DNA from 2 places in the Phyllobacterium sp. P30BS-XVII genome. Region 2 is predicted to be linked to the other one. Evidence: predicted binding sites of a transcription regulator. Region 2 holds the regulator's gene; the other holds the start of a gene.
The links. Region 2 encodes LexA, which represses DNA repair genes until DNA is damaged. Its sites were predicted from a motif close to TGTTCNNNNTGTGTTCNG; they were not measured.

Region 1: a site for LexA is predicted at 1,924-1,941, ahead of recA (recombinase RecA). Genes of this name have one in related genera too.

The regions. Positions count from the first base shown of each region.
Region 1 is NZ_JACGXO010000005.1:75,370-78,795, forward strand. Features, by position in the region: gene FHW17_RS15010 (pseudouridine-5'-phosphate glycosidase) at 1-758, opposite strand, end outside; gene FHW17_RS15015 (carbohydrate kinase family protein) at 796-1,746, opposite strand; gene recA (recombinase RecA) at 2,064-3,158, shown strand.
Region 2 is NZ_JACGXO010000006.1:195,619-199,044, reverse strand. Features, by position in the region: gene FHW17_RS17735 (ComEC/Rec2 family competence protein) at 1-1,499, shown strand, start outside; gene lexA (transcriptional repressor LexA) at 1,493-2,212, opposite strand; gene FHW17_RS17725 (substrate-binding domain-containing protein) at 2,436-3,426, opposite strand, start outside.

The DNA.
Region 1 (3,426 bases), on a different contig from region 2:
GCTTCGCGAATATAGCCGCCCATGATTTCAGCCGGAATTTCACTCTCCGCTGGGATCGGATTGGCAATCAACATGCCGCCATTGACGCCGATGGCGCTGCGCGTCGCCTGAAATTTTGCGATGGCATCAGGCGTATCAAGGCGCAGCGGCGCTTTGATGGGTGACTGACGCGACCAGAAGGCTGGCAGAACATCAGAGCCATAGACCACAACCGGAACGCCTTTGGTTTCAAGCACTTCCAGCGTCTTTTCAATATCCAGAATCGCTTTGGCCCCGGCTGAAACAACGATGACGGGCGTGCGGCCCAGTTCTTCGAGATCAGCTGAGATATCGAAGCTGGTTTCGGCGCCCTTATGCACGCCGCCAATGCCGCCCGTTGCAAACACCTTGATGCCTGCGAGATGCGCAGCGAGCATAGTTGCTGCAACCGTGGTGCCGCCGGTGCGGCCTTCCGACAGGGCATAGGCAAGATCGGCGCGCGACAGCTTCATGGCGCCTTTGACCTGCGCCAATGCCTCGCGCTCCTCGGCTGAAATGCCGATCTTCAACCGGCCATCAATGATGGCGATGGTAGCAGGAACGGCACCACCCTCACGGATGATGCTTTCGACATCCGCCGCCATGCGGCTATTGTCAGGGTAGGGCATGCCATGGGTGATGATCGTGCTTTCCAGCGCCACGACAGGCTGCCCGGCATCAAGCGCCTTCTGCACTTCCGGAGCAATATCGGTGAACGGGTTGAGGGCTGAAATGCTCATGGTTCTTCCTTTGTATGATCGTATCCGGCAAAGCTGCTCATGCGAGCGGGCTTGGTGCCGGGATATGTGCAAGTGCCGTATCGAAAATTCTGGCGGTGAAGACAGGGGTCGCCGAATGGGTCTGCAAGGTGAGTGCCGAGGCGGCAAAGCCTTCGCGCACGGCATCCTCAAGCGGAAGCCCGCGCATCAGCGCCGCAATGGTGCCTCCCGCCAGCGCATCACCCGCGCCGGTTACATCGGCAATTCCTGATATCTCAGGCGGGAGCAACGAGAATGCATCCTCGTTTGTATAGACAAGCGCAGCCTCGCCGCCATTGCTGACAACAGCTGCCCGCAGACCTTCGGCTTTCAAAGCCTTATGAAGATCAGGCAGGCCTGCATCTGCGCCCAGCCCCGTCAGCGCAAACGCTTCACGCCGGTTGAGAAACAGGCAGGCAAGATCGCCCAGTACTGGTTTTAATCGCACAGCCTTGGCCGGTGAAATCGCCAGCGCATAGAGCGGCTTGTCTCCGGCAAGACCCGCCAGCCGTTGCAAACCTTCCGAAGGAAGATTGGCATCGCCGAACACCGCATCGGCTGCTTCAATGGAATCGCGCACCTTGCGGCGACGCAATTGCCGGGGCAGGGCAAGTTCATACAGCGCCATATCGGCAATGGCGGCAACCACATCGCCACGTTCATCCAGAATGGCCGTGTAACTTGGGGTTGTCCGGTCAATGAACACGGCGGAACTGTCTTTGATTCCGGCAGCTTCAAACGCCGCACTGATCACATCGCCCACCCGGTCGCCGCCGCGTACCGACAACATCTCGGCCTTTACGCCGCGCCTGACGGCAAGGCGCAGCGCATTGAATACGCCGCCGCCCGGTTCCTCCCGCATCACGCCGGGGTTTGAAGCGCCCGCTATAAAGGGCACGCTGCTCTGGCCGCGCCGGTCCATATGGGCGCCGCCGACAGCAAAAAGCAGCGGGATTTGGTCCTGGGTCATAGTGAAGGCTTTTGCTGAACAAAATGATCGGTTGCAAGACACTTGGTCTGGTTCCTCTCTAAATTGCTCCGTGGCCTTACGCAATCATCAGAACGATTCGAATTTTCATCGGGCTGTTTCTGCGTAAGCGCCGGTTCGCGGCAAGGAATATGTGGACAAGGCATTGGAGTTGCCTACAAGAACGTTTTAAGAACATTTTTGAGTTATCATTATTTTTCAATTGGTTATGCATATTGCAAAATGAGAACAAAACAGATACAAATATCTTCATAGACCGGAGCGTCCGGACTTCATGGATAGTACAGGGGTAGTGTATTATGGCTCAAAATTCTTTGCGGTTAGTTGAGGGTAATTCGGTGGATAAAACGAAAGCGCTGGATGCGGCATTGTCCCAGATCGAGAGGGCCTTTGGTAAGGGCTCGATCATGCGGCTTGGACGCAATGAGCAGGTTGTGGAAATTGAAACGGTTTCGACCGGATCGCTTTCGCTTGATATAGCCCTTGGCGTTGGTGGTTTGCCGAAAGGCCGCATTGTCGAGATTTACGGGCCTGAAAGTTCCGGTAAGACGACACTCGCGCTGCATACGATTGCCGAAGCCCAGAAGAAGGGCGGCATCTGCGCCTTTGTTGACGCCGAACATGCGCTCGATCCTGTTTATGCCCGTAAGCTGGGTGTGGATCTGGAAAACCTCCTGATCTCGCAGCCCGATACCGGTGAGCAGGCGCTTGAAATCACCGATACGCTGGTGCGTTCCGGTGCGATCGATGTTCTGGTCGTTGACTCCGTGGCGGCTTTGACCCCGCGTGCGGAAATTGAAGGTGAGATGGGCGATTCTCTCCCCGGCCTGCAGGCGCGTCTGATGAGCCAGGCACTGCGCAAGCTGACCGCCTCGATTTCGCGCTCCAATTGCATGGTTATCTTCATCAACCAGATTCGCATGAAGATCGGCGTGATGTTCGGTTCGCCTGAAACCACGACAGGCGGTAATGCGCTGAAGTTCTATGCTTCGGTTCGTCTGGATATTCGCCGTATCGGCGCCTTGAAAGAGCGTGACGAAGTGGTCGGCAACCAGACCCGCGTCAAGGTTGTAAAGAACAAGCTGGCACCGCCCTTCAAGCAGGTCGAATTCGACATCATGTATGGTGAAGGCGTTTCCAAGACGGGCGAACTGGTTGATCTCGGTGTCAAAGCTGGCATCGTTGAAAAATCCGGCTCGTGGTTCTCCTACAATTCCCAGCGTCTGGGGCAGGGCCGCGACAACGCCAAAATCTTCCTCAAGGACAACCCTGAAGTGGCCAATGAGATCGAGCTGGTCCTGCGCCAGAATGCCGGTCTCATCGCCGAGCAGATGCTCGACAAGGGCCCTGATGATATTGAAGACAATGACGGCCCCGAGGCCGCCGAAGGCTGATCTCCCGGGACAGGCCGTTTCTGGTCTGTAATGTAAAAACCCGTATCCAGCTGTGGATGCGGGTTTTTCTTTTTAGGGCTGGTGTGTTTGTGGTCCGTGGTGAGCTTGTCCAACCACGCACGATAGCCGATGCAAAAGAGATTTTACTCCACGAAAACCTCACAACGACCATCATGAGGAAGGGTGGCATTTGTTATTATCCCTGAGTGCCTGTTGATGTTTGCCCCCAACTCACCCGGATTTTCTGGACAGGCAGCGGTGGCCTCGC
Region 2 (3,426 bases):
TGTCTATATCCGGGTTCCATATGGCGCTTGTTGCGGCGATCGTCATGGGGGCCTTGCGTGCCTCGCTGGCATTCTTCCCGGAATTCTCCGCGCGATATCCGATCAAGAAGTTCTCAGCCTTTGCCGCGCTGCTGGCCTGCGCATTTTATCTGCTGCTTTCTGGTCTCGATGTTGCTGCCCAGCGCAGCTTTGTCATGCTGGCGGTGATACTCATCGCCATGATCGCGGACCGCGCGGCACTGTCATTGCGCAATGTTGCATTGGCGGCACTCGTTACAATCGCCATCGCACCACACGAAATTCTGGGACCGAGTTTTCAGATGTCCTACTCCGCCACGGCAGCGCTGATCGCATTTTATGGCTGGTGGTCCCCACGCAGAGCATTGGGGAACAGCCGGCGCAAACGCCGCAATGGTTTGCTTTTGCAATTGCCGGACAGGATCGTCGATCATATCAATGGCATCGCCATGACGTCTTTGGTCGCCGGTTCAGCCAGTGCGATCTTTGCCGTCTATCATTTCAACAATACGGCACCACTTGGTTTGATCGGCAACGCACTGGCTCTGCCTGTCATATCCATCCTTGTCATGCCCTTCGCCGTTCTGGCGTTGCTGCTCATGCCTTTCGATATGGACTGGCTGCCCTTCCGTGTCATGGAGCGGGGGATTGAACTCTTCACCATCATTGCCAATCATGTCGCGGCCCTTTCGCCCAGCGGCCATCTTGGCCCAATGCCGCAAATGAGCCTGCTGCTCCTGAGTGCGGGATTGATTGTCCTCTTGTTCCTGTCGTCGTGGCTGCGCCTGTGCAGCCTGCCACTATTGGCCGTCGGCGCGCTCGTCATGCTGCGCGCCATATCGCCGGATATTGTCATATCGGAGGATGGCAGACTGGTCGGACTGCGCAATGGCGAAATACTGATGATCAATCGGCCGCAAGGCGGCGCATTCATCCTGAACAATTGGCAGCAGGGTTATGGGCTTGCGCAGATTATCAAACCCGCCAAGGCCAATGCGCAAGCTACAGACGGAATGTTTGAATGCGCGGACAAGCTTTGTACGGCGCGCGAACCGGGAGGGCTTATCATCGCCTATACGGATAAAGCTGCATACAGGGACGCAGCCTGTAGTGAAGGAAATATTGTCGTTCTGGCCTTTGCGGGAAGGGATGTCAGCTGTAGCAATCCCGGCACATTGGTTGGTACATTGCACGATCTTGCTTTGAATGGCGCCGCGGAAATCCGCTTGGACCCGGTCACACAGGGGCCGGTCACACAGGGGTATGGGGAAGCAATGAATGCTTCCAGGATCGAACAAGCATTGGATCAAAGGTTGATCTCAGCCAGCCTGACCTATGCCATTGGGCCGCCAGACCGGCCATGGAACACTTACCGCGTTCACTCAAGAGCGGCACGCAACATGCCGGAACGTGTACATAAGCCAAAAACAAAAGCGAGCACCCCGAACAGCGATGAACGGGATGCCGGTCTGGATCAATAACGCCTGATAAGTCCGACGAGTTTACCCTGTACCTGCACGCGATCCGGTCCAAAAATCCGCGTTTCATAGGCAGGATTAGCCGCTTCAAGGGCAATCGATGCTCCCTTGCGGCGGAAACGCTTAAGGGTTGCCTCTTCATCATCAACAAGAGCCACGATGATTTCACCGGGATTGGCCGTATCGCCGCGCTTGATGACGACGGTATCGCCATCAAAAATACCCGCCTCGATCATCGAGTCGCCTTTAACTTCCAGCGCGTAATGCTCGCCGCTGCCGATCATATCCGGCGGAAGGCTCAGCATATGGGTCTGGTTCTGGATGGCGGAGATGGGCACACCCGCAGCGATCCGGCCCATGACGGGAATGCTGACATTGGCAGGCATGTCCATGTCGTTGGAAGCGCGCGGCTGCGGCTTTGGCGGTGCAACATTGCGCCCGAGACTGCCCTCGATGACGCTTGGCTCGAACTTTCTCTGGGCGTTGAGCCCCGGAGCAATGGAGTCCGGCAGGCGCAGGACTTCCAGCGCGCGTGCCCTGTTGGCAAGCCGGCGAATGAAGCCGCGTTCTTCGAGCGCAGTGATCAACCGGTGAATGCCGGATTTGGAAGCCAGATCCAGCGCATCCTTCATTTCGTCGAAGGATGGCGGGATACCCGTCTCCTTCAGACGCTCATGAATGAAGAGAAGAAGTTCATGTTGTTTACGCGTGAGCATCGGCGATCCTTTAGCAGGGAATCGGAAAAACAAAACCAGAACAAACACTATCTGTTCCAGCATTGTTCTACAAGTGCTTAATATTCCGTTGCGACTGTACTCGAAGCGTCAATACTAGCTGTATGGTGATGAAAATGGCTGAATCGAAGGCGCTTTTTGATCGATCACCAATCGGATATCACAGTATTACGACATCAATTACCCGAATCGCTAAACGCTCGCTTCAACGCCGCGGAGCGATGGGTGGTCCGCTTGACTGGCGCAGGACAAGCTCGACGGGCCATATCTCGTGGATGTTTTCAACTGGCTCGCCATCCAGCACCCGCACCAGCAGTTCAGCAATGCGCGAACCGGCGGAGCGGATCGAGGAGCGGGTTGTCGTCATGGCCGGGACCATGTTGCTGGCGTTGAGATAGGGAAAAACGTCATCATGGGCGATGACAGAGACCTCCTTGCCCAATTCATAACCCCTGGAGCGAATGGCGCGGAAGACGCCAAGCGCCGTCATCATGGAACCGGCAAGGATAGCCGTCGGATGCGGAGTGTAGGATAAAAGCCGCTGCGCCTCATGAAAACCCGTTTCATCGGAAAAGCGCTCATGCACGATGAAACGCGGATCAATGGGAAGGCCCCGTTCCACCAGCGCTTCGCGATATCCCATTTCACGGTGCTCTGAGAATGTGTGCCCCTTGAGACCGTCGATCATCGCGACATGGCGGTGCCCTAGATCAAGCAGATGCGACGTTGCCTGCCTGAATGCACCGGCATTGTCGATATCGAGCCAGGCATGCGGCGCTGTGATATTGGTGCGTCCATGCAGCACAAAGGGAAATTTCGCCTCGGTGAGCATGGCAACCCGTTCATCCATCAGGGTAGGGCCGGTTACGATAATGCCATCGACGCGCTTGCTGGAAATCAGCCGCCTGTAGGCTGCCAGTTCATCATTGTTGATGCTCGGGCTCATCAGCAGGTCCATTTCATGCAGTGAAAGCTGCTCGGCCAGACCGGAGAAAAACTCGCTTGTGTGCGGGCCAAAACGTTCACTGCGATCGCGCGGCATCAAAATGCCGATAGCACCGATGCGACCAATGGCAAGGCGGCGCGCATTGGCATTGGCACTGTAACCGAATTTGAGCGCGGCCTCGCTGACGCGCTCACGGGTTGCCTTGTTAACCTCAGGATAGCCGTTCAGGGCGCGACTGACTGTTGTCTGC